2 regions of the Rhizobium sp. A37_96 genome follow, and region 1 is predicted to be linked to the other one. Evidence: predicted binding sites of a transcription regulator. Region 1 holds the regulator's gene; the other holds the start of a gene.

The links. The regulator LexA, encoded in region 1, represses DNA repair genes until DNA is damaged. The targets are predictions, from matches to a motif close to TGTTCNNNNTGTGTTCNG.
Region 2: a site for LexA is predicted at 11,523-11,540, ahead of recA (recombinase RecA). Genes of this name have one in related genera too.

What each region holds. Positions count from the first base shown of each region.
Region 1 is NZ_JBNWDS010000013.1:180,678-196,158, forward strand. Features, by position in the region: gene ACQZ6J_RS26260 (VOC family protein) at 1-788, opposite strand, end outside; gene lexA (transcriptional repressor LexA) at 1,208-1,930, shown strand; gene ACQZ6J_RS26270 (ComEC/Rec2 family competence protein) at 1,911-4,124, opposite strand; gene gltA (citrate synthase) at 4,649-5,938, shown strand; gene lpxB (lipid-A-disaccharide synthase) at 5,965-7,146, opposite strand; gene ACQZ6J_RS26285 (LpxI family protein) at 7,143-8,024, opposite strand; gene lpxA (acyl-ACP--UDP-N-acetylglucosamine O-acyltransferase) at 8,026-8,841, opposite strand; gene fabZ (3-hydroxyacyl-ACP dehydratase FabZ) at 8,838-9,311, opposite strand; gene lpxD (UDP-3-O-(3-hydroxymyristoyl)glucosamine N-acyltransferase) at 9,304-10,371, opposite strand; gene bamA (outer membrane protein assembly factor BamA) at 10,424-12,757, opposite strand; gene rseP (RIP metalloprotease RseP) at 12,956-14,629, opposite strand; gene ACQZ6J_RS26315 (phosphatidate cytidylyltransferase) at 14,654-15,481, opposite strand, start outside.
Region 2 is NZ_JBNWDS010000001.1:67,287-82,767, forward strand. Features, by position in the region: gene ACQZ6J_RS00360 (helicase HerA domain-containing protein) at 1-165, opposite strand, end outside; gene ACQZ6J_RS00365 (alpha-hydroxy acid oxidase) at 295-1,440, opposite strand; gene ACQZ6J_RS00370 (N-acetyltransferase family protein) at 1,529-1,993, opposite strand; gene murI (glutamate racemase) at 1,996-2,796, opposite strand; gene ACQZ6J_RS00380 (RNA methyltransferase) at 2,777-3,631, opposite strand; gene ACQZ6J_RS00385 (hypothetical protein) at 3,746-4,327, opposite strand; gene ACQZ6J_RS00390 (NADP-dependent isocitrate dehydrogenase) at 4,550-5,764, shown strand; gene ACQZ6J_RS00395 (glutathione S-transferase family protein) at 5,884-6,510, shown strand; gene ACQZ6J_RS00400 (AraC family transcriptional regulator) at 6,556-7,407, opposite strand; gene alaS (alanine--tRNA ligase) at 7,544-10,204, opposite strand; gene recA (recombinase RecA) at 10,379-11,464, opposite strand; gene ACQZ6J_RS00415 (carbohydrate kinase family protein) at 11,704-12,648, shown strand; gene ACQZ6J_RS00420 (pseudouridine-5'-phosphate glycosidase) at 12,695-13,621, shown strand; gene trpS (tryptophan--tRNA ligase) at 13,735-14,754, opposite strand; gene cckA (cell cycle histidine kinase CckA) at 14,978-15,481, opposite strand, start outside.

The sequences.
Region 1 (15,481 bases):
AAATGCGACGATGTCACGGAAAGATCGCGCGTTTTGAAAAGGATTGCGCGCGCCCTGAGCCCAGGATCGCTAGCGCGAACAGGCAAATCGTAGAATGCTTCCATTCCTTCCGGCGTCAGGATCTCGAGCTCGGCATTGGCGGTTTCGATCGTCAAGCCGAAGGAATGCTCCGAAATTCGCGGGCCGCCGACGACCTCCTCGAAAAAGGCGCGATACGCCTCCGGTTTCGATGCGGAAAGCGCCACCCGCGCGATGCCGCTCACACCGTTTTCATGACGCTCGAGCACGCTGCGGTCCGCCGGCAACGGATTGATGCGCTGGCAGCAGAAAGCCAGAAAATCCGGCGCGCGCAGATCGGCCGCGAAGGCGAGGCGAAAGCCGGCCGTCGTTTCGGTTCCGTCCGGCATCTTCATGGGCCGGGAGAAATCCAGCATCCGCCCGGCGGAGATCGCGCCCGCCTTGAAGCGCGCGTCATCCGCAACGGCATCGTCCGTGCCGAAGACCATGGCGGAAAAGCCATCTTCGCCGACTCGGAAACGATAGGCCTGATCGCGCGCAACGAAGACATTCCCGTCGGCGACGCTCGTCTCGCACTGCTCCTGCGACGCCACGCCCAAAGGTTCGAGATAGGTCTTGTCGGCCAGGAAGACGCAGGCATTCTCCGTGCCGAAAGGATGGCGTGCGTCCGGAGCGACCGTAAAACCGAGCTTGCCGAGACGTTCGCGCGCCAGAGCGATGTTGACGGTCGGCAGCACGAGATGATCCAGCGGATGCGGCAACGGCGCCATGCTTTCTCCTTTTCCCTACGGGAGCAGATTTGCGCCCATCCATCATCGAATTCAAGATGGAAGCAAGAGACCGGGAGATAGGGCGACACCGATGGAACGCAATCTCGCAAACGTGATTGCTGATTCTATTCTGTAGCTGGCTTACCCGGCGTAATATCCCGTTCGTCGACGCGGGAGACACCTTGGTCAAGCGAAAGTGTCCTAAACGGCGCAAATTCAAAATTATCAATATTTATCAATACATTAAAACTGAAACAATCCATTGGCGCTTTCAGTCGGTTCATTCGACAGTGGTAATTATTTAATCGTCCGAACAAGGCTTTACCGAAATTTAAGTACTTGCGGAACACATATGGAACATATAGTGTCCGTTCTGGATTTGTTTCACGACTTTTTCTTGATTCTGGGGTTCCAAGACGATGTTGACGCGCAAGCAGCAGGAACTGCTTCTCTTCATTCACGAACGCATGAAGGAATCCGGCGTTCCGCCATCTTTCGACGAGATGAAGGATGCGCTGGATCTGGCATCCAAGTCCGGTATTCACCGTCTGATTACGGCACTGGAGGAGCGAGGCTTCATCCGCCGGCTGCCGAATCGGGCGAGAGCGCTGGAGGTGATAAAGCTGCCGGAGGCCTATAATCCGAGCCTGCAGCCGCGACGCGGCTTCTCGCCCAGTATCATCGAAGGCAGCCTCGGCAAGCCTCAGCCGGTCGCACCGCCCGCCCCGGCAAAGATCGCCAATGACGATCACAACGGTTCGGCATCGGTTCCAGTCATGGGGCGCATCGCCGCCGGTGTTCCGATTTCCGCCATCCAGAACAATACCCATGATATTACCGTTCCCGCCGATATGCTCGGCTCAGGCGAGCACTACGCGCTTGAAGTCAGGGGGGATTCGATGATCGACGCCGGTATTTTCGACGGCGACACCGTCATCATTCGCAATTCGACGACAGCCAGCCCCGGCGACATCGTGGTTGCTCTCGTCGACGACGAGGAAGCGACGCTGAAGCGCTTCCGCCGCAAGGGTGCGTCCATCGCACTGGAAGCCGCCAACCCGGCCTATGAAACCCGCATTTTCGGGCCGGACCGCGTCAAGGTGCAAGGTAAGCTCGTCGGCCTCATTCGGCGCTATCACTGAGCGGTGACGCCGGCTGGATCGGCGCGCCGAATTTGTCGGTGCGCCAATCGTAGGTTCGATGCCGCGTCCATGGTCGTTGCGGGTTCTCGAACGCCACGGAAACGACGGGTTTGTCGCCTGTGAATGCCATTTCGATGGATCCGGTTTGCCGCAATGTCGCGCCGGTTATCAGCATCGCCCCGGAGCGGCAATGATCCAGCCGCAAGCGGATCGGTGTCACGACGATGTTTGCCGTATCGCAAGCCGGCGGCAAATAGGCCGCGTTTTCTATGGTGACGAGCATGGCGCCGTCTTCGAGCATCGCCACGCACCATGCGCCTTTCTGGCAGGCGAAGCTTCCCTGCATCGTCTGGTCAAGCGCGTCTTCCATTGCCTTGCGGACCGCGTTCTGCTCCTCGGTGCTTAATCGCCGATGACGATCGGTCTTGCTGATTTGTGGAAGCCGGCTGTCGCGAGGAAGGATGGTGGGCGGCTGATGTTCGGTTGCAACCAGTGCCTTTTGCCATTGTTCGAAGATGAAGGCCTGCGGCCGTTCGCGATTGGTCGCCAGTATGTCATCCTGTCGCAGAGCGACCAGAACCCCATCCTCCGAGATCGTCAGATCCGGCTTCGGCACGCCGGGACCGAATGCCGCCGCGCCAACGGATAAGAGCGACAATAGTAGGCCCAGGTGGCGAAGCCGGGTTCGCAACATGCTCATGATCAGGAAGCCGGCAATGAATGTCGGCATCAGCCATGCAGGCTGGCGGCCGAAGGTGATGTCACCTCCCCAGCCGGCCACGGTTTTGGCGATCGCTATGACGAGCTCCAGTCCCTCCCCGGTGACCTTCCAGAAGGGACCATCAAGACCGAGAGGCATGAGCAGCATCGCCGCCATACCAAACGGCATGACGACGAAGGAGACGACCGGCATGGCCGCGAGGTTGGCGGCAAGACCATATGTCGCCAACCGGTGAAAATGCTCGATCGAGAATATGGCTGTCGATGCGCCGCCGATGAATGACGTCGACAACACGCCGCCGAAGAAGCGGGAGACGAACAACAGCGGGCTTAACAGGCGGATGCGGGAGAAGATGGTTTCGCGATGCCGCCGCCGCTTCCATAGCGAATAGCCCGATACCAGCGCCAGCGTTGCGGCGTAGGACATCTGAAAGCTCGGGCCGAGCACCTGAGACGGCGAGAGTATGAGAATGACGATCGCGGATAGCGCCACGTTGCGAAGGCTGATCGACGGTCGATCGAGCAGTACGGCAACCAGCATGATCGCCATCATGATGAATGCGCGCTCGGCGGATACGCCGAAACCGGAAACGAGGTAATAGGCCGTCACTGTCACAAGCGCACCGAGGGCCGCAAACTTCTTTGTCGGCCAGGCCTGTACGACGCCGGGAAACAGGCTGAACAAATAGCGCAGGCCGACATAGAAGATCCCGGCCGACAGCGCCATGTTCAGACCGGAAATGGCGACGATATGGGTGAGGCCGGCAATTCTCAACGCCTCGGTCGTATCCTTCGAGATCGCACGTCTCTCATCGGTGACAAGTGCGGCGGCAAAAGCACCCGTATCGCCTGGCAAGGTCGCCCTGATCCTGTCGCCTATGCTATTGCGCAGCCCCGCAAGCCAGATATCAGCGGCGTCGAGCATCGACTCCCGCACTTTGTCATCAAGTGGCGACAGCAATTTCGGTGCGCCATAGGCAAAGCCGTTTGCGCCGATACCGTTGAAATAGGAGCTGAAGGCGAAATCGTTGAGGCCGGGCAAGGCGGGCCCGGCCGGAGGCGTCAGGCGCGCCCTGCCCTGGATTCGGTCTCCGAGTTCGAACGGCTCCGCCTGTTTGCGTACGAAGATCGTGACCCTTTCCGGTGAGCGGCGAATGGTGGGTTTTTCCGTCGCCTCGACGCGGACGACATAGCGCCAGCGGCCATCGTCATAGGATTCACGTCGCTCGACCTGGCCGGTAACGGTCGTCGTCACGGCCGAGTCGAGCATTGTGGTGGAAGCCCGCCAGCATTCCCATTGCGCCAAAGCCATGCCCAGGCAAATGAGCGTTGCCGCAAAGAGCAGATGGCGAAGCAGCCTGCCGCTTTCCCGTCCGAATACTAAGCCGCCGGCAAAGACGAGAAAGCCCGCGGCGACTGCTTGCGGCGGCGGATCGCTGCCAGCCTTGAACCAGAAGATCGCCCCGAGGCCCATATAGATCGGAGCGAACAGTATGGCACGCCCATACGCGGCCTCTTCTTCGACCAGGCTGAGGACGCCGAGTCGACTGCGGTTCAGGATCAAAAGCAGGCGCGATGTCAGCGGTACCCGATCCTGCGTCCGCTCCCGATGTCGCGCTTTGGTACGCAAGACGATCGTGGCAATAGCGGGGCGAGGCTGCGGAGGTGCAGCAACATCCCGGCCCTCCTGCTGCTCCGATGCCTCTAAATTAGGCACTCACTGCCGCCCCCGCGCAAAACTACAGCTTTCGCGCGATTTTTGCCGTCACCGCACAGTGATTTCAACCGAAATCGGCATGAGCACGGCTAAATTGGGCCGGTTTCCTGGCGCACCATGTTTAGCGACACTGATGCAGTGCCCAAAAGTTGATACTGCAATGCACAATTCGGCATTAGGATAACTTGGCATTAGGCTCTGGATCATATAGCTAGTCGGTAGTCGCTTAACCTTTTGGCGCTTTTTATGGCGTCAATCCCGCCAAATCTTGGAGGATCAGCATGACGGAACAAAGCGCGAAACTAACTTGGGGTGAAAAGACGGTGGACCTGCCGGTGAAGACCGGAACCATCGGCCCAAGTGTCATTGATATTGGTGCCCTTTATAAGAACACCTCCACTTTCACTTACGATCCTGGCTTCACCTCGACCGCGTCCTGTGAGTCCAGCATCACTTATATTGATGGCGACGAAGGCGTTCTGCTGCATCGCGGCTATCCGATCGATCAGCTGGCCGAACACGGCGATTTCCTCGAAGTATGCTACCTCCTTCTCTACGGCGAACTGCCGACGGCAGCGCAGAAGAAGGACTTCGATCACCGCGTGACCCACCACACGATGGTGCATGAGCAGATGTCGCGCTTCTTCACAGGCTTCCGTCGCGACGCGCATCCGATGGCCGTCATGTGCGGCTGCGTCGGCGCACTCTCGGCTTTCTATCACGACTCGACCGACATCACCGATCCGCACCAGCGCATGGTCGCAAGCCTGCGCATGATCGCCAAGATGCCGACGCTCGCCGCCATGGCCTACAAGTACCATATCGGCCAGCCCTTCGTTTATCCAAAGAACGATCTGGACTACGCGTCGAACTTCCTGCGCATGTGCTTTGCCGTTCCGTGCGAGGATTATGTGGTGAACCCGGTGCTTGCCCGCGCCATGGACCGCATCTTCATCCTGCATGCCGATCACGAGCAGAATGCGTCGACCTCGACGGTTCGTCTGGCAGGCTCTTCGGGCGCCAATCCGTTCGCCTGTATCGCTGCAGGCATCGCCTGCCTCTGGGGCCCGGCTCACGGCGGCGCGAACGAAGCGGCGCTCAACATGCTGAACGAAATCGGCACCGTCGACCGCATCCCGGAATTCATCGCCCGCGCCAAGGACAAGAACGACCCGTTCCGCCTGATGGGCTTCGGTCACCGCGTCTACAAGAACTACGATCCGCGCGCCAAGATCATGCAGAAGACGGCGCACGAGGTTCTCGGCGAACTCGGCATCAAGGACGATCCGTTGCTCGACATCGCAATCGAGCTGGAGCGCATCGCTCTGACCGATGAATATTTCATCGAGAAGAAGCTCTACCCGAACGTCGACTTCTACTCCGGCATCACGTTGAAGGCGCTGGGCTTCCCCACGACCATGTTCACCGTTCTGTTCGCTCTCGCCCGCACCGTCGGCTGGATCGCTCAGTGGAACGAGATGATCGAAGATCCGCATCAGCGCATCGGCCGTCCGCGCCAGCTCTACACGGGCGCACCGCTGCGCGAATACGTGCCGGTTTCCAAGCGCTAAGCTTTGGTATCGAAACAAAAAACCGGTCAGAGATGACCGGTTTTTTTATGAGCGAGAACATCCAGAACAATTTGCGCCGCCTTGTCGCCGGGCGGTTCCTCGGTCTGCATTCGCTGCCAGACCAGATCATAGCCCGTCAGCATTGCCCTGCGCTCGGGAGTGTCGCTCGACAGGCGCTCCATGTAGCGGGCGAGCAGGCCGGGCCGCAACACATCGTTGATGAGTTCCGGCACAACGGCATAGTCGGCAATCAGGTTCGGCAGGGCCGCCGACCATACCTTGATGCGCGACATCACGAATCTGGCCAACCACTCCGTCTTGTAGGTTGAAACCACGGGAACACCGGCAAGACCCAGTTCCAGGATCACCGTGCCCGACGCAGCCATGGCAGCATCCGCCTGCGCGAAGGCATTCCACTTTGCATTCTGGCCGACCAGGATTTCAGGCTTGACGCCCCAGTTTTCGAGAAGCGAGCGTACCAGGGCTTCCTGCTTCGGCACGGTCGGCAGCATGTAGCGAACATTGTCATTTCGCCGACTAAGTTCTTTGGTAGCCTGCTCAAAAACCGGTAGAAGCTGGCGGATCTCCGAAGCGCGCGAGCCTGGGAGAAGAAGAACTGTCATCTGGGCATCGACCGCCCTTTCACCGCGCAAAGCGCGCTGTCGGCGCGTCTCCAGCAGATCTGTATCCACCGTCAGGCGATGGCCGACATAGGTCGTTGCCGGACCACCCAAACGCTGCATGGCTTCCGGCTCGAAAGGGAGTACGGCCAGCACATGATCGACATAGGCGAGCATCTTCTGCGCGCGATATTCCTTCCATGCCCAGACGCTGGGGCAGACATAGTTGACGATCGGGAGGCCAGGCAGCGCCTTGCGCACCCGCTTCGCTACGCGATGGGTAAAATCGGGGCTATCGATGATCAGAAGTACGTCGGGCTTGGCGGAGATAATGGCGTCAGCCGTCTGCCGGATGCGGGCAAGCAGCTTCGGCAGCCGCTTGATGACCTGGATGAAACCCATGATCGAGAGTTCGGAGTAGTCGAAAAGCGAGCGCAAGCCTTGCGCTTCCAACGCCTCGCCGCCGACGCCCACCAGCTCGACAGGCCCATCATGGCGCCGCTTCAGGGAAGCGACGAGATCGCCGCCCAAAAGATCGCCGGAAACCTCTCCCGCAACGACGGCAAGCTTCAAGGCGGCGCTGCTCACATGAAGCCCTCCGCGCTGAGGCCACGATCGATGCCGCAGACGAAAATTTCAGCGTCATCGGCGGCTTTAATCACAGCCTCACGGTCGAGGATCAGCGCCCGGCCCGCCTCCACCGCGACGCCGGCAAGGCCGGCCTTCTTGGCGTTCAGCACGGTCGAGACGCCGATAGAAGGCAGATCGGCGCGCACATCCTGCTGCGGTTTGCAGAGCTTCACCAGCACGCCGCGCCGACGGGTCGATATACGGCCCTCTTCGCGCAGGCCGGCAACACGCTCGATCATCTTGTCCGTGCCTTCCGCGCCTTCCAGTGCGACGACACGGCCGCCGACGCTGACGGCACCCTGCCCGACATCGAGCAATCCCAGCGCATCGGCAGCCTTCGCCCCTTGCGCGATATCACGCAAGTCCTCAGAGGACGGCGACAGCCTGCCGAGCGGTCCCGTGGTCGCCAGCAGATCGGGCGCGATCTCATGCGCTCCAACGACGCGGACACCGCCGGCTTCGATCAGACGGATGACCATCTGCAGCACGGCGTTGTCACCGCCGGAAAGAAGCGTGCGAATGGTCAGGGGCAATTCCTTGATCACGCGCCATGTCGGATGAATCTCGCGCCAGGGCGGACGGCGGGCGACGCCGCCAGACATGACGACGCGGTCAACGCCATGGCGCCGGAATGTCGCTTCAAGGCCGGCAAAATTGCCGACACCGAGATTGGCGTGATCGAAAGCGGACCAATCGCGGTCCGCTTCGTTCGTCAGTGCGATAATAACCGGATTCTCGCCGGCCTGACGGGCGGCCTCGGCGACATAGACAGGCAAGAAGCCACTGCCTGCGATGATCGCCAGCCTGCCTTTGCCGTTTTGGCCGGCCGAAACCACGTCAGCTCTTGCCGCGATTGGGCGACGACAGCGCGCGATCGCTATCGGCTGCGATGAAATCCAGGATCTCGATCACTTCCTTGCAATCGGCATATTCGTCGCGGATCGCGGCAGCGTTGTCACGGATCGAGCCTTCGCCTTCGAAGATGGTCTTGTAGGCACGTCGAACCCTGTGAATAACCGCGCGGTCTATGCCTGCACGCGACATGCCGACAATATTGAGGCCGGAAAGCACACCCGGATTGCCGTTCAACATGCCGTAAGGGATGACGTCGTAGCTCGCAGCCGAAAGGCCGCCGATGAAAGCCTGCCGTCCGATACGGGTGAACTGATGCACCGCGCAGCCGCCGCCCAGAATGGCGCGATCCTCGACAACCACATGCCCCGCCAGCATGACGTTGTTGGACATGATGACGTTATTGCCGACGCGGCAATCGTGAGCGACATGGGAATTGGCGAGGAACAGATTGTTGTTGCCGACAATCGTCTTGCCGCCGTAGTCCGCCGTGCCGGTGTTGATCGTCACGCCTTCGCGGATCGTGCAGTTCTCGCCGACATCAAGCGTCGTCTCCTCGCCACCGTGATGAACGCTCTGCGGGTCGCCACCGACAACGGCCATCGGGAATATCTTCGTTCCCTTGCCGATCGTCGTGCGGCCGGTAACGACAGCATGCGTCAGCAGATGGACATTCTCATGCAATACGACCTTGGGACCGACATGGCAGAAAGGTCCGACCACGACGTTTTCGCCGATGATGGCACCATCCTCAACGACCGCGAACTTATGAATGCTCGCGCTTTTTGCGATGCTGCTCATGCCTCGTCCTGATCCTTCCTCACGATCATCGCACCGATATCGGCTTCAGCGACCAGAGAGCCATCGACCTTGGCATCGCAATGGAACTTCCAGATCGTACCGCGCTGCTTGAGCTTGACGACATGGAATTCGACACGGTCGCCCGGAACGACCGGCTTGCGAAAGCGGGCGTTATCGATCGTCATGAAATAGACGAGGTTGCCGCCGATGCCGTCCTTCCGCGCGCAAATCGCGCCTGCCGTCTGCGCCATGCCTTCGATAAGCAGAACGCCCGGCATGATCGGGGAACCCGGAAAATGCCCCGTGAACTGCGGCTCGTTGGCCGTCACATTCTTGATGCCGATCGCGGAATTGTCACTATCGATCTCGATGATCTTGTCGACCATCAAGAACGGATAGCGATGCGGCAAAAGCTTCATAATTTCCAGAACGTCAGCCGACGACAACGACGCCTTGGCTTCCTCAGTCATGCTCAGCACTCCCGTCTTTCTTGTCCCTGGCTCCTGACCGCTTCGCGATCTCCGCCGATTCCCTTAGAAAATCCCATAGGGGCCGTGCTGGAAGACCAGCGTAACGCTCGCCCGCCGGAATACTGTTCATCACACCGCTCTTGGCGCCGATCTGCACGCCATCGCCGATGTGGATATGACCATTCAAACCCGCCTGACCGCCGATCTGCACACCGTCGCCGATCACCGTGCTGCCGGCGATGCCGACCTGGCTGACGATGGCGCAATGGCGTCCAATGCGAACGTTATGTCCGATCTGGACCTGATTGTCGATCTTGGTGCCTTCACCGATCACGGTATCGTCCATCGTACCGCGATCGATCGTGGTGTTGGCGCCGATCTCGACATTATCCTGGATGATAACCCGGCCGATCTGCACGATCTTCACCATGCCGCGCGGACCCGGAGCATATCCGAAGCCGTCCTGTCCGATGCGCGCGCCGTTGTGAATGATGACGCCATTGCCGAGATAGGCACAGAGCACGCTCGCGCCGCCGCCAATGCTGCAATTACGCCCGATCTTCACGCCCGGCCCGATGAGGGCATTGGCGCCGATATACGTACCCTCGCCGATGTCGGCGCCTGCGCCGATAACCGCACCCGGCTCGACACTTATATTGGCCTCAAGCTTTGCCGTGGCATCGATAGTCGCAGCAGGCGAAATCGTTCCCGGGTTCGGCGTAAACACCACCGGGCGCATGGCTTCCGGGTGCAGCAAGCCGCCGACAATGGCAAAATCCGTATGCGGCTTCCTGGACAGAAGCACCGGGATATGTTCGGGAACGAAAGACTTCAGTGCCGGCAGGCAGATGATGGCCGAAGCCTTGCACGTCTCCAGCTCAGCACGATTCTTCCGGGAAAGGATATAACAGATATCACCCTCGCCTGCCCGGTATACGGGGGCGATAGACCTGATGACGACCTCCGAAGAGGCCGCATCGGCAAGTTCCGCCCCAAGATGCTCAGCCAGTTGCTTTAAACTGACGCCAGCATGGGGCGGGAAAAAATCAATATGTTCCATAAGCACCAGCTCCAGAAACGGTGTTTAAGCCCGCAGTTCTGGACTGCCGATATCAGAACTGGTTGGCGATGCCAAACCGGAAATTCTCAACCTTATCGTAGTCTTCCTTGAGAACCGGCACAGCATAGTCAACGCGGATGACACCGAACGGCGACGACCAGATCAGGCCCGCGCCAAGCGAGGCGCGGATCGAGCTGTCGTTATGAAGCGTATCGCCGAAGAGATCCGCCTTGTTGCCGTAGAGAGTGCCCGCATCGGCAAAGGCTGCGATACGCAGACCGATATCCTGCGGAACACCCGGCATCGGCATGCTCGCTTCAGCCGAAGCGGTCACGTAGGTCGTACCACCGAGCGGGTCGCCATGCGACGAACGGGGGCCGATACCGGCATTCTCGAAGCCACGGATTTCACGGCCACCGAGGGTGAACTGATCGAAGACGTTCAGCTTGCCATCCGTCGGCATCACGTAACCGGCACCGACCGTCAGCGAGCCGATGATATCGGCTTCGTCGCTGATCATCTGGTAGTAACGGGCCTTGCCGCTCAGCTTGTAGAAATCGGAGTCGCCGCCGAGACCCGCATATTCATGCGTGAACTTGGCAATCAGACCTTCACGCGGCAGATTCTGATCGTCCAGCGTGTTGTAGGTGAACGTCTGCGAGATCGTCGACTGCACCCATGGACCGTTCTCAACGAGGTTGAGGTACGGAGCCGAAAGATTGTCCTGCCAATCATTCGTGCCGTCATAGGTCAGGCGCTTGTAGTTATAACGCAGCGTCGTTGCCAGGTTCTCGGTGATCGGCGCGGTAACGCGCAGCGAGAAACCTTCTTCCGAATAGTCGTAATAATCGTCGCTCGACGTCTGGTTCTTGAAGATATCGAAACCGGCAGCCAGGCGATAACCGAGGAAGTAAGGCTCGGTGAACGAGATGTTGTAGGTACGGTTACCTTCCGTACCGGCACCAGCGGCGATACGGATGTACTGGCCGCGACCGAGGAAGTTCTTTTCCTCGACCGATGCTTCGAGCAGCAGGCCGCCATTGTTACCGACGGCGTAACCGGCACCGATACCGAACGAGCCGGTCGGCTGGTCTTCGACGTTGACGATAACGACCACGCGATCCGGAGCACTGCCCTGCGCCGTGGTGATGTCGACCTTGGTGAAGTAACCCAGCGCATCAAGGCGACGCTTGGCACGCGTGATCATTTCCTGATTGAAGGCATCGCCTTCGTTGAGGTCGAATTCGCGGCGGATGACGTAATCGCGCGTGCGGGTGTTGCCGCGGATTTCGATACGCTCGACATAGGCGCGCTCGCCCTGATCGACCAGGTATTCGATACCGATGGTGTGACCGGACAGATCACGGTTGCCACGCGGCGTAATGCGAGCGAACGGATAGCCCGCGGATGCCACGCGCTTGGAAATATTCTCAATCGAGGTCTGGATGTCCTTGGCGCTGTAGACGTCACCCTTGTGGGTGATAACAAGACCCTTCAGCTCGTCGGCATTGACGCCGTCGACCGTCGAGATGACGTTGATGTCGCCGTAGGTGTAGCGCGGACCTTCATCGACATTGAAGTTCAGCGTGTATTCGTTGTTCTGCTCGTTGAGCGTCGCGTCGGCGCTGACGATGCGGAAGTCGGCATAGCCATGGTTGTAGTAGAACTGACGCAGGGCATCCTGGTCGGCCTGCTGACGATCAGGGCTGTAAACGTCCTTACGGGTCAGAAACGACAGGAAGTTGCTCTTCTTGGTGCTGATGACCGAAGCGAGGCGACCGCTGCCATAGGCCTGATTGCCCGAAAAATTGATCTTGTCGATCTTGGTGCGATCGCCTTCGTTGATGACGAAAGCCACGTTGAGGCGGCCCGGCGAAACCTCGGCGGTCTGCGTCGTCACCTGCACGTCGTTACGACCGATGGAGGCGTAGGCATCCTTGATGGTCTTGATATCGGCCTGGACGGTCGCTTCGTTGTACGGACCCGCGGAATGGGTCTGAACGATACCTTCGAGCTTGTCGTCCTTGATCTTGCGGTTGCCGTTGAAGACAACGGCGTTGATCAGCTTGTTTTCCTTGACCGAGATGACCAGGGAGCTGCCCGAAACGGTAATGTGGACATCGGAGAAATATCCGGTCGCGTAGAGCTGCTTTACCGAAGCATCGATGTCACCGGGGGAGAAGCTCTTACCGGGCTTGATCGTGATATTGTCCCGAACAGCAGCCTCGCCGACACGTTCAGCACCACGAACGTCAACCCGCTGAATGACAGCTGCTTCCGCGACTGAGGCAGAGGCAAGGGTGACAACACCAGCGCCCGACGCAACAACACTAGCAGACAGCGCTACCGCCGACACTGCGTTCAAAAATCTTGAACCAGCCTTCATTTCACTTCTTACCTTTTTTCAATCGTCCCCAGCCCCGAGCGAACCCGATTCCGGCCACGTGTGTCGTTTTACCCGCTTTTGACATACAAGCAAGGGAGCACGTTAATTTCTGTTTACTTCATTTCAAAGCGTGGCTCATTCGCCACTACAGCTTTGAAACATCGTAAATAAATCGTAATTTCCTCTCTCGTTGCCCCACTAGCCTATCCGGGAACTAATATCGTTCCAGGTCGCAAACACCATGAGCGAGAGCACCATCGCAAATCCAATCCGGAAAGCGATATCCTGTGCCCGTGCACCCAGAGGTTTTCCCCTTACGGCTTCAATCGCATAGAACATCAGATGCCCGCCATCAAGTACCGGCACCGGCATCAAATTTAATAACCCTATTGAAACAGAAAGTATGGCTGCAAATTGTAGCACCGCGGAGAAACCCAGGGTTGCCATTTGCCCGGACAACTGCGCAACCCGAATCGGACCGCCGAGCTGATCGGCCTTCATGTATCCGCCGATGACGTTGCCGATATATTCGAAAGTGCCGGAGACGATGCTGCCGGTCTGCTTCACGCCTTCGGCAAGCGCCCTGAACGGCCCGTATGCTTCGTAACGCAGCTTGATCGGCGTCTGGCCATCCGTGATGCCGATAGAGGCAATCTCCGTCTGCGCACCAAAGACATCCGTCTCCTCGGACTTCCTCGGCGTCACCGTGACATCGCGCGTCTGGCCGTCGCGTTTGACCGTCAGCGTCATGGATTTATCGGCGTGCGCCGCGGCCAGGCGCTGCACCTCGCCGATGGAACCGATATCCCGTCCATCCACAGAAAGAACGCGTTCACCGATTTCCAGACCCGCCGCCTGAGCCGGGCTGTCGGACGCGATCGACGCAACCAGCGGATCGATCGGCGCAATGCCGATGCTGCCGACATCCTTCTTGTCGCCGGATGCATCCGTATCGACCAGCGTCTCGGCCACAATCGGGAAATCGCGGATCACGCCGTCGCGCTGTATCGTCAGCACGATGCTTTTGCCTGGGCGCTCGGCCACGTAACGACCGATATCGTAGTAGGTGGCAACATTGTTGCCATCGACCGCGATCAGGCGATCCCCGGCCTGCACGCCGGCCTTTGCCGCCGGACCACCCTGCTCTACCGCAGTCACGACCGGATCGACGAGCGCAATACCGATGCGGCCCATTTCCATCTTGTTGCCGAACTGATCGGTGTCCTCGATGAGCTTCGGTACGATCCGGAAGTCGCGATTCTGACCGTCGCGCTCGACGGTCAGCACGATCGTGCGGCCGGGCCGCAAACCGACATAGCGCTGCACTTCGTCGAACGTGGATACCTTGGAGCCGTCGATGGCAACGAGGCGGTCGCCCGGTTCGATACCGGCCTCGGCGGCTGCGCCGTCGCGCGTCACCATCGCAACGACGGGATCGGCGACGGTGCGGCCGTAGATGCTGAAAAGCACCGCAAAGATGGCAATGGCGAGAAGGAAATTGGCAATCGGACCGGCGGCGACCGTTGCAGCCCGCTTCCAGAGCTTGGCTCCGGCGAAGGACTGGGCGCGCTCCTCGTCCGTCATGGCCAAGAGCTGATCCACATCGGTCTTGCTGGAGGCATCCTCGTCGCCGAAGAATCGCACGTAACCGCCAAGCGGGATGAGGGAAAGCTTCCAGCGCGTGCCGTGGCTGTCGGTAAATCCGACAATCTCCGGGCCGAAGCCGATCGAGAAGGCCATGACCCGGATACCAGACCAACGGCCGATCAGATAATGACCCATCTCGTGCACGAAAACGAGCAGCGACAGGACGAAGACAAACGTGATGACGTTGTTCGTCAAGAAACCGATGAAGCCAGCCGCGCTACCCATGCAACGATCCTGTTCGTGTTAATTTCAGACCCCGAGCAGAACGCCGCCCAATGAAAAGGTCTCGCCGCTCATTGTCAGCGATATTACGATAGCCAACAAAAACGCTGCAAAACAAGCAAAAATTAGTCCGTCGACCCGATCCATCACGCCGCCATGGCCGGGAATCAGATGACTGGAGTCTTTCACACCAAACTTGCGCTTGATGAACGACTCGAACAAATCGCCGATCTGGCTGCATACGGACAGCACCAGGGCAAGGACGGGAATCCTCAGATCATCGGCAGAAAAGAAGCTCCAGACGACAGCCGTTCCCGCGATGACAGCCGCGATGGCGCCGCCGATCGCACCCGACCATGTCTTGCCCGGCGATATGCGCGGGGCAAGCTTCGGTCCCCCGATGGCGCGGCCGACAAAATAGGCGAAAATATCGGTTGCCCATACCGTGGCGAAGACAAACAGCATCAGCACGAAGCCGCGCAGATCGTCATCCCGAATCTCGGCAAGTGCGATCGCCGTCAATCCGGCATAGAATATGCCGCCCGGCAGCCACCAGCTTTTACCGCGAACGCCGACCATGACCGCCGTTACGACGACAAAGGCGGCCAGGACTTCGATGGAATAGACGGATTCGCTCAGGACCGTCGCGCCGGCGATCAGGACAAGCCCGAGCCATCCGAGGGCGTTGCCTTGCGGATCGCGACCGTGCAGGTCGGTTATCGTCGACCATTCGTAGTAGACGAGAAGACCGATGGCCGCCGCCAGAAAGCGAAAGCCGAGGCCTCCGAACCAGGTGGCGGCGAGAACGATGACGGCAAGGACTATGCCGGAAACAATGCGCAGCCTGAGTTCACG
Region 2 (15,481 bases), on a different contig from region 1:
CTGCTGCACCCATTGCGCGGACTGCTCCAGCAGCCGCCGCAAGAGGTGCGATTTTCCGGAGCCGGAATTGCCCTGCACCAGGAGACGGGTTGCCAGCAGCTCCTCGATATCGAGCTGGGCGCTGGTCCCGCCGGACGCCGTTCCCATGTCGATGCCGACCTGCAATGCACTTCCCCTATGAACGAGAATCAAACGCGGATGCGTCCCATCTTTCTGAAAGGACGCGCCTCCGTCTAGCAAAGATTTCCAAGCTTCGCGCCCGTGGATTGAAAAAACCCACAGGCAATCGCGATGTCAGCGGAACCGCAGATTGGCCCGCGACAACTGGCTGACGGAGGTGCAGCCCATCAGCTTCATGTCGCGCTCGATCTCGGTGCGCAAATGCCTCAGCGCGCGCTCGACACCCGCCTGGCCGGCAGCGGCCAGAGGATAGAGATAGAAGCGGCCGAGACCGACTGCCTTGGCGCCGAGCGACAGGGCCTTCAAAACATGCGTGCCGCGCTGGATGCCGCCATCCATCATCACATCGATGCGATGGCCGACGGCGTCGACGATCTCCGCCAGCTGGTCAAAAGCGGAACGCGAGCCGTCCAATTGCCGGCCGCCATGGTTCGAAAGCACGATGCCGGTGCATCCGATGTCGACCGCGCGCTTGGCATCCTCGACCGACATGATGCCTTTCAGGCAGAACTGCCCGTCCCAATGCTTCACCATTTCCGCGACGTCGTTCCAGTTCATCGACGGATCGAGCATCTCTGTGAAATACTTGCCGATCGACATGGCGCCGCCGCTCATATCCACATGCTCGTCGAGCTGCGGCAGGCGGAACTTCTCATGCGTCACATAGTTCAGCGCCCAGGCCGGCTTGATGGCGAACTGGGTGACGCCCGCCAGATTGAGCTTGAAGGGAATAGAAAATCCGGTGCGAAGATCGCGCTCGCGATTGCCGCCGGTAATGCTGTCGACCGTCAGCATCATCACGTTGACGCCGGCTTCCTTCGCCCGCCCCATCATCGCCCGGTTCAGTCCGCGATCCTTATGGAAATAGAACTGGTAGACCTGCGGACCCTGATGCTTCTTGCGGATTTCCTCGAGGCTGACGGTGCCGAGCGAGGAGACGCCGAACATCGTGCCGAGCGAGGCCGCCGCGGCAGCGACCGCGTTCTCGCCCTGATGATGGAATAGACGCTGCAGAGCCGTCGGCGAGCAATAGAAGGGCGTCGCGAGCTTTTGTCCCATGACGGTGACGGACATGTCGATCTCGCTGACCCCGCGCAGGACGTTGGGAACGAGATCGCAGCTTTCGAAGCTTGATGTGTTTCGCCGCAGCGTCACTTCGTCGTCGGCTGCGCCGTCGATATAGTTGAAGATCGGGCCGGGAAGACGCTTTTTCGCGAGAAGGCGAAAATCATGGAAGTTGTGGCATTCACGCAGACGCATGGCTTGCCTCGACAACAACACAGCAATCATTCTCAAAAGACATCAACTATCGAGCTCCCAATATCCCGCCGCTCAGTCAGACCTTGCATTACATCCGGTGCAAGCGCGCTTCCCATTTGTAAAGCACATCCGGTTCCTTTTCCTCATTGCCTGCCCCGTCCGACTCGTCAACCACGAAGAAGCCATGCTTTTCGTAAAAGCGACGCGCCGGCGCATTTCTCTTGAATGTCCAGAGCGAAAGGACCGGATAGGCCGATTTGGCGACATCGAGGAGGCGGCTGCCGATACCGCGCTCTTGCGCCTCAGGCAGGACGTAGAGCTGATCGATCCAATCTTCGAGAAAAGCGATGACGCCGACCAGGCGGCCACCCTCCTCCGCGCCCCAGATCTGGCAATCCTTGAATACGACGGCACTCCAGAAACCGACATCCTCCTCCGGCGTGTGCAGCCCGGACAGCGTCGGAAGCCGCTCGTCGAAGGAGGCCCGGTGAACGGCCGCGGCCGCCGGCATGTCCACAAGGTCGAGTTTACGCAACGAAACTTTTTCGGTCATCTTCAAGCCTTCAGTCCAAAACCCTGCATCAGCCGCCGGGTCGGAAAATCCGGCGCGCCGGAGGTGAACACTGCGAAATCGAAATTGTCGGGATGGACGGCATCGGCCGCCTGCGGCACCAGGCTGCGCGCCCGTCGCGCAATCGCTTCGGCCGGATCGAGCCAATCGACCGGCCACGGCGCGAGCCTTCGGAAAATATTGGCCATGAAGGGGTAATGCGTGCAGGCGAGCACGACGATATCGGTCTTGCGGCCATCCATCTCGACGAAGCACTGATCGATCTCCGTCATGACAGCCTCATCGGCGATCGCATCGCCACGGATATAGGCTTCCGCCAGGCGTGCCAGATTTTCCGACCCTACCAGCCGAACATGGCATTGCGTGGCGAAGGACTGGATCAGGTCGCGCGTGTAGGCGCGCTTGACGGTGCCCGGCGTCGCGAGCACCGAGACGAGACCGGAGCGGGTTCGCTCGGCAGCCGGCTTGATCGCCGGCACCGTGCCCACGAACGTCATCTGCGGAAAGGCGGCGCGCAGGTCGGCGCCGACAAGCGTGAAGGCGGTGTTGCAAGCGATGATGCAGACTTCCGGATCGTACTGAGCAAGCAACTTTGCGAAGAGGTCGACAACGCGTTCCTTCAACGCCCGCTCTTCCCAGCCTCCATAAGGAAAACCAGCATCGTCGGCGATATAGATGAAACCGCGCTCCGGCATCAGCACCCGCGCTTCACGCAGCACGGTCAAACCGCCGATCCCTGAATCGAACACGAGGACCGGTTTCAGCTCATTCGCCGTTGCTGTCATCGCTCGTGGTTTCCTTGGGAGCGTTCGAAGGCATTTTGCCAGACCGGGGATGCGAGCCGCTGCCGCGCGGGGATTTTCGCGTGAAGCGGTCGAGAGACGAGATCACCCCGCGCAAGACGCTGATTTCCTGTTCGGTAAACGCCCGGCGCGAGAGGACAGCGCGGAGATTGTCCACCATTTTCGGCTTTTTCCCGGCAGGATGGAAATAATTGCGGGCATCCAGCGCTTCCTCGAGCTGATCGAAGAGACCAAAGAGCTGATCCTTCGTCGAAGGCCGCTGCTCGATCGCCTGGAAAGGCACGGCGCCCACATCCTCCATGCCCGACTTCATCCACTCATAGGACATCAGCAGCACGGCCTGGGCGATGTTCAGCGAAGCGAAGGCCGGATTGACGGGAAAGGTCACGATCTCGTCCGCCAGCGCGACTTCCTCGTTGGTCAGGCCCCAGCGCTCGCGGCCGAAAAGAATGCCGGTGCCCTCACCTGCCTTGAACCGGTCGCGAAGGGTCTCCGCCGCAACGACAGGCGAGCGAACGGGCTTGTAGCCATCGCGCTCGCGCGCCGTCGTCGCATAGACGAAATTGAGATCTGCTATCGCCTGCTCCAGCGTATCGTAGACCTTCGTCGCCTCGATGATGTGATCCGCCTTCGAAGCGGTCGCCTGCGCCCGCTCGTTCGGCCAGCCGTCGCGCGGATTGACCAGACGCAGCTCGACCAGTCCGAAATTCGCCATGGCGCGCGCCACCATGCCGATATTCTCACCCATCTGCGGCTCGACCAGAATAATAGCCGGCCCCTCGGCCAGAAGTGGACGTTCGCTGTTCGTGCCTGCCATGATGCCTTAATCTCCGCGCGCGAGCCTAGTCGCGCCTATGACGGGTCGCAATAGCGAGACAGGCGACGGTCGGCAAGGTTTTTGCGCATCGCCGGCCGGATGAATCCCGCTGGATTATTGCGGATTGGCCGGCTGTTGCTGATCCGTGGGCTGTTGCTGCTGTTTGACGAGATCCTGCATCACGCTCTTGAGCGAACTCGGATTGCCGTTGTCGTCGTCCGTGACGATATCGTCGACGACGGGCCTTCCGCCTTCATCGATCACCTCGAAGCGCACGGTCGTCACCTTCTGATAGTCGGCATCGGAGCCCATGCAGGTGGATTTCTTGAAGGTCGCCAGCACCTCCGTAACATTGTTCTTGGGCGGCTGGGCGGCGATCTTCAGCTCTTCCAGCGGACAGGCGTCCTGCGCGTTGACGATGACGTCATAGTCGAATGGCGAGATGCCGTCCTCATCGGCAGCGGGAAACTGGGCCGCAGCCTCATATTTCGCCGCAAAATCCTTGCTGTAGATATCCTTCAGCCTGCTTTCGTCGAAAATATCCTGCCAGTCGCTGTCGCCGCCCGCCCAGTTCGAAACGGTTGCATCCATGATGGCCTTGACCGGCGTCGTCGCATCGGCGGCCAACGCCGCATGCGCGCCGAACGAGAACTGAAGGAATGTGACGACAAGCGCGGATGCGGCAAATTTCTGCATGATATGATTCCGTTGCGACAGGCAAAACATGGGCGACATTAGACGCATCGACCGCTTTGGCAATGGCCGGATATCAAAAAGCGACCGCTGTCACGAATGATCAAAAACGCGATCTCGAGGGCTCTACCGGCTTTGCGTTCGGGGCTTGCGGTGTTATAGCGCTCGGGACTTCACATTCACCACAGGACCATCCGGTCCCATCAGCTTAAACGAGGCAGAAGTATGAAGAAGATCAAGGTCGCTAACCCCGTTGCCGATCTCGATGGCGACGAAATGACTCGCATCATCTGGCAGTTTATCAAAGACAAACTGATCTACCCCTACCTCGATATCGATATCGACTATTACGACCTCTCTGTCGAAAACCGCGACGCGACCAACGACCAGGTCACCGTTGATGCCGCCAACGCCATCAAGAAGCACGGCGTCGGCATCAAGTGCGCGACGATCACGCCGGACGAAGACCGCGTCAAGGAATTCAACCTCAAGCAGATGTGGAAGAGCCCGAACGGCACGATCCGCAACATCCTCGGCGGCGTCATCTTCCGCGAGCCGATCATCTGCAAGAACGTGCCGCGCCTGGTTCCGGGCTGGACCAAGCCGATCGTCGTCGGCCGCCATGCCTTCGGCGACCAGTACCGCGCCACCGACTTCAAGTTCCCCGGCAAGGGCAAGCTGACCATCAAGTTCGTCGGCGAAGACGGCACGGTCATCGAGAAGGACGTCTTTGACGCTCCGGGCGCCGGCGTTGCCATGGCCATGTATAACCTCGACGAATCGATCCGCGAATTCGCCCGTGCCTCGATGATGTACGGCCTGATGCGCAAGTGGCCGGTCTACCTTTCGACCAAGAACACCATCCTCAAGGCCTATGACGGCCGCTTCAAGGACATCTTCGAGGAAGTCTACCAGAACGAGTTCAAGGCGAAGTTCGACGAAATCGGCATCACCTATGAGCACCGCCTGATCGACGACATGGTCGCCTCCGCGCTGAAGTGGTCCGGCGGTTACGTCTGGGCCTGCAAGAACTACGACGGCGACGTCCAGTCCGACACGGTTGCCCAGGGCTTCGGCTCGCTTGGCCTGATGACGTCGGTTCTCTTGACGCCGGACGGCAAGACGGTTGAAGCCGAGGCCGCGCACGGCACGGTCACCCGTCACTACCGCCAGCATCAGAAGGGCCAGGAAACCTCGACGAACTCGATCGCCTCGATCTTCGCCTGGACCCGCGGTCTCGCCCATCGCGCCAAGCTGGACGACAATGCCGAACTCGCCAAGTTCGCTTCCACGCTCGAAAAGGTTTGCGTCGATACCGTCGAAGCCGGCTTCATGACCAAGGATCTGGCGCTGCTCATCGGCCCCGATCAGCCTTGGCTGTCGACCACCGCTTTCCTCGACAAGATCGACGAAAACCTCCAGAAGGCCATGGCTGCCTGAGCCTTGCAGGCATCGGAACTTGAGAGAACCCGGCCTCAGCGCCGGGTTTTCTTTTGCCTGGAATCTTGCCGCCGGAGTGGAGCGATGGCAAGAATGCGCGCAACAAAAGGGAGAGACAGATGGCCGAGGAACTCGTTTTCTACACAAACCCCATGTCGCGCGGACGCATCGCCCGCTGGATGCTGGAGGAGATCGGCCAACCCTACCGCACCGAGTATCTCGACTTCGGCACGACGATGAAGGCGCCGGAGTATCTTGCGGTCAATCCCATGGGCAAGGTGCCCGCCATCAGGCATGGCGAGACCATCGTCACAGAAGGCGCGGCGATCTGCGCCTATCTGGCGGAAACATTCCCGCAGGCCGGTCTTGCGCCGACCGCCGCCGAACGCGGCAACTACTTCCGCTGGATGTTCTTCGCCGCCGGGCCGATGGAGATGGCGGTGACCAACCGCGCCCTCGGCTTCGAAATCCCCACCGAACGCCTGCGCATGGCCGGCTGCGGCAGCCTCGACCATGTCTTCGACACCCTGGAACGGGCCGTCAGCGCCTCGCCCTTCATCGCCGGCGACCGTTTCACGGCCGCCGACGTCTATGTCGGTTCGCATGTCGGCTGGGGCCTCGCCTTCGGGACGATCGAGAAGCGCCCGGCTTTCATCGACTATTGGAGCCGCGTCAGCGACCGCGACGCCTATCGCCGTGGCAACGAACTTGACGACGCCGCGATGCCCAAGCAGGCAAATGCCTGAAAACACAAAGCCCTGAGAGAAAATCCTCAACCACGCTACATGCCGCTATTGCAGCGGCATGTAGATATCGGTCAGGAGCTCCGTCGGCGGCACGTCGCGCGGATTGTTGATATATTCCTCGAACATGACGGTGTCGCGGAGCTGGCGCCCCGAGGCCGGCAGCCATTGCGCGTAGAGCCATTGATAGGCTTTGTGCATATCCGCATAGGGGCCCTTGTGGCGCAGTACGGCATAATCGCCGCCATCCACCGAGCGCCGCTCCAGCGGCGCATCGGCCGCCGTTCCTTCCCCGGCGGTAACGCAGGCATAGGAGCGCAGCTTCTCCGCCGCGACGACATCGGGATCGTCGAGATAAACGCCGATCATGCGCATGTCGGGGCCCGCAAGGCCGCGGGCAAAGATGGTGCCGAACAGTGTCTCGAAAGCCTGGCCGATCTGCATGTAGGAGCCGCGATGGGCGACACCGACGAGTGACATCGGGGAGATGGTGCGAAGCGTAACGTCGAACAAGACCGTGATCCTTCCTTGGGTACTGGGTTCGAAGATCGTGTGGCTTCCCTCATTCCGGTATCGCGCCGGCGGCATGCCGTAGACGGATCTGAAGATGCGGTTGAACGACTGGAGGTTGGGATAGCCCGACCGCTTTGCAATGTCGCTGATGGATAGACGGGTGTTGACGAGATCGCCGGCGGCACGATGCAGCCGCAGCCGCTTGACCGTGGCCGCCGCCGTCTCGCCATAGATCGCCCGATAGATCCTGTGCCAGTGATAGCTGGACATGCAGGCGATTTCGGCGAGCTTTTCCATATCGAGCTCTTCATCCAGATGCTCATGGATATAGGCCGAAACCCGCCGCAACCGGGTCTCATAAAGCGTCCACGCCGTTCCACCACTCATGTCAAACCTCTTGCAAACCGATCGGCCCGACAAGACCATAACCGGATTTGACAAATCCTGCGGAGTTACGCCGCAAAAGAAAATGGCGGATACCGAAGCATCCGCCACTTTTGATTATCAATGGGAAATTGGCGTATTAGCCGTTGAGAGCCGCTGCAACCGCCTCAAGCGCCTCGTCGGCCTTGCCGCCATCAGGGCCACCGGCCTGCGCCATGTCGGGACGGCCGCCGCCGCCCTTGCCGCCGAGCGCAGCTGACGCGATGCGGACGAGATCGACAGCGCTGAACCGACCGATCAGGTCTTCGGTAACGGCGACAACGGCGCTCGCCTTGCCGTCCTCGGAGACGCCGATCAAGGCGACCACGCCCGAACCGAGGCTTGCCTTGGCCTCATCCGCCAGACCCTTGATATCCTTGGGATCGACACCGGAGATTGCCTTGCCGAGGAACTTCACGCCGTTGACCTCGCGAACTGCGTCGACGGAGCCACCCTGGCCGCCGCCCATCGCAAGCTTGCGCTTGGCGTCAGCCAATTCGCGCTCGAGCTTGCGGCGCTCATCCATCAGCGCTTCAACGCGCGAGACGACATCGGCTGGCTGGACCTTCAGCGTCGAGGCGAGGTTCTTCACGCGCTCGTCCTGCTCGGCGAGATAGCTGCGCGCGGATTCGCCTGTAACCGCTTCGATACGGCGAACGCCGGCACCGACGGCACTGTCGCCGAGAATGCGCACGAGGCCGATCTGGCCGGTCGCGGACACATGCGTACCGCCGCAAAGCTCGATGGAATAGGGCTTGCCGGCCTTTGCGCCGCGCACGCCCTGCCCCATGGAAACGACGCGCACTTCATCGCCGTACTTCTCGCCGAACAATGCCATGGCGCCTTCGGCGATCGCGTCGTCGACGCTCATGAGGCGGGTCGTCACCGACGAGTTCTGCAGGATGATCTCGTTCGCCATTTCTTCGACGACCTTCAATTCCTCGGCCGTCATCGGCTTGGGATGTGAAACGTCGAAGCGGAGCCGTTCGGGCGCAACGAGCGAGCCCTTCTGTGCAACGTGGGTGCCGAGCACTTCGCGCAGCGCTTCATGCAACAGATGCGTGGCGGAATGGTTGGCGCGCAGGCGCGAGCGCCTTGCGTGATCGACCGTCAGCACGACGGCATCGCCAACCTTGATCGCACCGTCCGAAACCTCGGCAATATGAACGAACAGGCCCTCGCCCTTCTTCTGCGTATCGCCGACTGTCAGCTTGCCGTTATCGCTGGAAATGACGCCGGTATCGCCCATCTGGCCGCCGGATTCGCCATAGAACGGCGTCTGGTTGACGACGATCTGTACCTTGTCGCCGGCAGCAGCGCTGTCGACGGCAACGCCGTCCTTGACGATCGCCTGGATGACGCCTTCGGCTGCTTCCGTGTCGTAGCCGAGGAATTCGGTCGCGCCGTTCTTTTCCTTGAGCTCGAACCAGATGGTTTCGGTCGCCTTGTCGCCGGAGCCGGTCCAGTGCGAGCGCGCCTCGGCCTTCTGCCGCTCCATGGCATCGGTGAAGCTGGAAATATCGACGCCGATGCCGCGGGCGCGCAGTGCGTCCTGCGTCAGGTCAAGCGGGAAGCCATAGGTGTCGTAGAGCTTGAAGGCGGTTTCGCCGTCCAGGCTGTCGCCCTTGTGCAGATCCGAGGTGGCATCGTTCAGCAACGACAGGCCGCGTTCCAGCGTCTTGCGGAAACGGGTCTCCTCGAGCTTCAGCGTCTCGGATGTCAGCGCTTCGGCGCGCACCAGTTCAGGATAGGCCCGGCCCATCTGCTGGATCAGCGCCGGCAGAAGCTTCCACATCAGCGGTTCCTTGGCGCCAAGCAGCTGCGCATGGCGCATGGCGCGGCGCATGATACGGCGAAGCACGTAGCCACGGCCTTCGTTCGACGGCAGCACGCCATCGGCGATCAGGAAGGCGGACGAGCGCAGATGGTCGGCGATGACGCGATGGCTGGCGCGGTGCTCGCCCTCTGCCTTCACGCCCGTCGCCTCTTCGGAGGCTTCGATCAGCGCGCGGAACAGGTCGATATCATAGTTGTCGTGCTTGCCCTGCAGAACGGCGGCGACGCGCTCGAGACCCATGCCGGTATCGATCGACGGACGCGGCAGATCGACACGCTCCTGCTTGGTGATCTGCTCGAACTGCATGAAGACGAGATTCCAGATCTCGATGAAGCGGTCGCCATCTTCTTCCGGAGAACCGGGAGGGCCACCCCAGATATGATCGCCGTGGTCGTAGAAGATTTCAGAACAGGGGCCGCAGGGACCGGTATCGCCCATCGCCCAGAAATTGTCGCTCGTGGCGATACGGATGATCTTGTCGTCCGAAAGGCCGGCGATCTTCTTCCACAGGTTAAAGGCGTCGTCGTCGGTATGGTAGACCGTGACCAGCAGACGCTTGGCGTCGAGCCCGAATTCCTTGGTAATCAGGTTCCAGGCAAGCTCGATGGCGCGCTCCTTGAAATAATCGCCAAAGGAGAAATTGCCGAGCATTTCGAAGAAGGTGTGATGGCGGGCGGTATAGCCGACATTGTCGAGGTCGTTGTGCTTGCCGCCGGCGCGAACGCATTTCTGCGCCGTCGAGGCCGTCTTGTAGGGACGCTGCTCAAGGCCGGTGAAAACGTTCTTGAACTGCACCATGCCGGCATTGGTGAACATCAATGTCGGATCGTTGCGCGGTACGAGCGGGCTCGACGGCACGATCTCGTGGCCGTTTTTCTTAAAATAGTCGAGAAAGGTCGACCGGATTTCATTCACACCGCTCATATGGGGCCCTTCAGTACTGCGCTCGGCAACTTGCATCAAAGTCAGTGGCTTTTATCGTTCGCTCCGGGCGCTGTCCAGCCGCACGAACAAAACCGGCCGCACATCCCTTGGACAATACGGCCGGTTTCGGTTTTTTAGTCTAGTCTCAAGCCAGGAATTGCTCCCCGGAAATCATTATTCGCCGGACGCGTCGCCATCATCGGCGTCGGGACCGCCATTCTGCAGGAAGCGATCGGCGATGAGGCCGGCATTCTGGCGCAGCGACAATTCGATCTCGCGGGAGAGATCCGGATTGTCGCGCAGGAAGATCTTCGCATTCTCGCGACCCTGGCCGAGACGCTGGCTGTTATAGGAGAACCAGGCGCCGGACTTTTCGACGATACCGGCCTTGACGCCGAGATCGACCAGCTCGCCCGTCTTGGAAACGCCTTCGCCATACATGATGTCGAACTCGACCTGCTTGAAGGGCGGCGCCATCTTGTTCTTGACGACCTTGACGCGGGTCTGGTTGCCGATCACCTCTTCGCGCTCCTTGACCGCGCCGATACGGCGGATGTCGAGGCGAACCGAGGCATAGAATTTCAGCGCATTGCCGCCCGTCGTCGTTTCCGGCGAGCCGAACATCACGCCGATCTTCATACGAATCTGGTTGATGAAGATCACCATGGTCTTGGACTTCGAGATCGAAGCCGTGAGCTTGCGCAGCGCCTGACTCATCAAACGGGCCTGCAGGCCCGGCAGGCTGTCACCCATCTCACCTTCGATTTCGGCGCGCGGCGTCAATGCCGCGACGGAATCGACCACGAGAACGTCGACGGCGCCGGAGCGCACCAGCGTGTCGGTGATTTCAAGCGCCTGCTCGCCGGTATCCGGCTGCGAGATCAGAAGGTTCTGCAGGTCGACGCCGAGCTTGCGGGCATAGACCGGATCGAGCGCATGTTCCGCATCGACGAAGGCGCAGATGCCACCCTTCTTCTGGGCCTCAGCAATGGTCTGCAGCGCCAGCGTCGTCTTGCCGGAGCTTTCCGGCCCATAGATTTCGATGATGCGTCCCTTCGGCAAGCCGCCAATGCCGAGGGCGATATCGAGGCTCAGAGAGCCGGTGGAAACCGTTTCGATTTCGACCACATTCTCGTTAGAGCCGAGCTTCATGATCGAGCCCTTGCCGAACGACCGCTCAATTTGAGAGAGTGCCGCTTCAAGTGCCTTGCTTTTATCCACCGATTTGTCCTCTACAAGCCGCAAAGAATTCTGAGACATTCGATCCACCTTTAGGTTATTGAAGCCGCTCTAGCAATGTCGCCGCCGATGAGAATTCTGTACTCTATTTGTTCTTTTATCGCAAGGGCACAACAAGCAATTGAAAGAAAAAGGTAAAATGAATTCCGTTCTACTTTTGTTTTCTTCTTTCTTCCCAGACACTTACGGATCCGGGGCGATTAATTCGGACGTGCCGTTGCCCTGCCCGATTCGTCTTTCCGATTGCTGAGGATAACCATATGGCGAAGAAGATTCTCGTTCTCGGCGGCGCCCATATCGACCGGCGCGGCCGCATCTTCGGCGAGACGGCGCCCGGCGCCAGCAATCCCGGCGGATGGTTCGAGGAACCCGGCGGCGGCGGTTTCAACGCAGCCCGCAACCTTGCGCGTCTCGGCTTCGACGTCCGGCTGATCTCGCCGCGCGGCGGCGATCCTTCAGGCGAGATGGTGGCGGAAGCCGCCAGCCATGCCGGCATCGACGATCGGCCCTTCGTCTTCCTCGACCGCAAGACGCCGAGCTATACCGCGATCCTGGAAAATGACGGCAATCTCGTCATCGCGCTTGCCGATATGGAGCTCTACAAGCTGTTCGTTCCGAGGCGGCTGTCGATTCGTTCCGTCCGCGACGCTTTCGACGATACCGACCTCGTTCTCTGCGACGCCAATCTGCCGGCCGAGACTTTGGCCGCGATTGCGGCAAGAGCCGCCGCATGCGGCAAGCCCGTCGCCGCCATTGCGATCTCGCCCGCAAAAGTCGTGCGGCTGAAGCCGAGCCTTGCCGGCATCGACCATATGTTCCTCAATGAGGCCGAAGCCGCCGCGCTGACCGAAAGCCGCCCGGAAGATCCGCGCGAATGGATAAGCGCGTTGCGCGCGCTCGGCCTGCGCAATGGCGTGATCACCCGCGGCAAGCGCGCGCTGATCGCGTTCTCGCGCGATGCCGTCGTCAGCCTGCAGCCGCCCGTCGTCGATAATGTCGCCGATGTCACCGGGGCGGGAGATTCCCTCGCTTCCGGTGTTCTGTCCGCTTTGCTTGCCGGCCACGATCTCGCGGAAGCCGTCCGCCACGGCGCTGCCGCCGCGGCGATCACCGTGCAGTCCCCGTATGCCACGGCAGAAAATCTCTCTCCGGAACTGCTAAAGACAACCTTGGCCCTTGTTCCCAAGGCCGAAATTCTGTCATGAAGCCTGTTCAAAACGCGTATACTGTTTCAGTGAATTGGAAACGACAATGACCCAGCCTATCTCGCCACTGCTTCCGATCTCCTATTCGAAGGAAGTCGCCGCCGCCAAGCTGCGCGGCGCACCGCTCGTCGCCCTGGAATCGACTATCATCACCCACGGCATGCCCTATCCCGGCAATATCGAGATGGCCCGCAGCGTCGAGCAGATCATTCGTCAGGAAGGCGCCGTTCCGGCGACCATCGCCGTCATTCACGGCACCCTGCATATCGGTCTCGAGCCGGAAGAACTGGAAGCATTGGCCAAGACGGAAGGCGCCATGAAGGTCTCGCGCGCCGACATCGCTTTCGCGATCGCCGAGCGCCGCACCGGCGCCACAACCGTTGCCGCCACCATGATCGCCGCGGCCCGCGCCGGCATCAAGGTGTTCGCCACCGGCGGTATCGGCGGCGTGCATCGCGGCGCAGAAGAGAGCTTCGATATTTCGGCCGACCTCGAAGAGCTTTCCCGCACCGGCGTCATCGTCGTGTGCGCCGGCGCCAAGGCGATCCTCGACATTCCGAAGACGCTCGAAGTGCTGGAAACCCGTGGTGTTCCGGTCGTGACCTATGACAGCACCGAGTTCCCGGCCTTCTGGTCGCGCTCTTCCGGCCTCGCAAGTCCGCTGACGCTGAACAGCCCGGCCGCCATCGCCAATTTCCAGACGACGCGCGAACAACTCGGCATCGATGGCGGCATGCTGATCGCCAATCCTGTGTCGGAAGCCGCCGAAATCCCGCGTGAGGAAATGGAAATCTATATCCAGCGCGCCATCGACAGCGCCGAGCGCGACGAAGTCTCCGGCAAGGCCGTGACGCCTTATCTGCTCGGCACCATCTTCGACATCACGGAAGGCCGCAGCCTCAAGACCAACATCGCGCTTGTCGAGAACAACGCACGTCTGGCCGCCGAAATCGCCGTCGCTCTGGCCGAATAATCAGAGCGTCGCACTATCTCATGTTGGAATACGGCCTGGCGTTTCCCTGAAACGTCAGGCCGCTTTCGTTTCTGTTCCGGACAGAAAGGTCTCGTTGCCTTTCCGCGGAATGCTCAATCCAGGGTAAACAGGCCCAAGGCGGATCGCAGCTCCGCAAGCGTCGCCTGCGTCCGCTCCCTTGCCTTTCGCGTACCCTCGCGCACGACGTCCATGACATGGTCCGGCGCGGCGGCATAGCGCGCGCGCCGCTCACGGATTGGCGCGAGCAGCGTTTGCAGCACCTCTTCCAGATGTCTCTTCAGGGTAACGTCGCCGAGGCCGCCGCGACGATAATGCGCCTTCATGTCTTCGACCAATTGCCGGTCCTCGCAGAAGGCATCGAGATAGGTGAAGACGACATTTCCCTCGACTTTTCCGGGATCGCTGACGCGCAAGTGGTCCGGGTCGGTATACATGCGCCGCACCGCGTCGCTGATATCATCAGGCGATGCCGAGAGCGGAATGGTATTGCCCTGGGATTTGCTCATCTTCGCTTTTCCATCGACGCCTGGCAGGCGGCCCACACGCGGCACCATGGCCTCGGCCTCGACCAGAACATTGCGCCCGATCTGCCGGTTGAGACGGCGGACGATCTCATTGGCCTGCTCGATCAATGGTGCCTGATCCTCGCCGACGGGAACGACCGTCGCCTTGAAGGCGGTGATGTCGGCCGCCTGCGCCACCGGATAGCAGAGAAAGCCGGCTGGCACGTCCCGTTCGAAACCGCGCATCTGGATTTCTGTCTTGATCGTCGGATTGCGCTCCAGTCGGCTGACCGTGACGAAATTCAGATAGAGCAGCGTCAATTCCGCCAGCGCCGGCAGGGCGGATTGAACGCAGATCGTCGTCAGCGCCGGATCGATGCCGACAGCGAGATAATCGATGGCGACTTCGAGAACGTTTCGACGAACCTTTTCGGGGTCATGGGCATTGTCCGTCAGCGCCTGCGTATCCGCCAGCAGCAGGAACTGCCGATGGCTTTGCTGAAGCGCGACGCGGCTTTTCAGCGACCCGACATAATGACCGAGATGAAGCGGACCGGTGGTCCGGTCGCCCGTCAGGATGACGGGACGGGTATCGATGGGGGAAAACATTTTGTTGCTCCGCAAAAGGAGCCGCCGCAATCGGGAAGGAAGACGGAAATGGACATGCCTGCCGATCACGGCGGCAGGGTCGATTTCAAGACATGACGACTGCCGCTCCTAGATGGAGCGCCACCACATAAGGGAAATGGGCTTGGCAATGTCGATCATGCGCAGTGGGTAGCACCTTTTTGCTACGATCGGCAACATGCAGGGACGAAAATCGTCCCTTCGCCTATTTCTTGTCCAGCGTCTCGCGCACCACGACGGCAAGCTGCTTTAGCGAGAATGGCTTCGGCAGGAAGCCGAACTGCGCATCCGCCGGCAGATTGCGGGCAAAGGCGTCCTCGGCATAGCCTGAAACGAAGATGAACTTCATATCCGGATATTTCTTGCGCAGTTCCCGCAGCAATGACGGTCCGTCCATTTCAGGCATGACGACATCGGAGACGACGACATCGACCTGGCCGTCGAGTTCGTCCATGATGTCGAGCGCCTCGACGCCGGAGCCGGCCTCGTAGACGGTGTATCCGCGCGTTTCCAGCATGCGCTTTCCGCCGCGGCGCACCGCCTCCTCGTCCTCGACGAGGAGCACGACCGCGGACTTGCCGGTCAGATCGGCCGGCTCTTCCGGCGGAGCCACCGCCGCGACGCTCTGGTCCATGGCAGCGGCACCCCGGCCTTCCGGCGCTTTCGCTTCCGTTACGGCGGGCATTTCGACAATGTGCCGCGGCAGGAA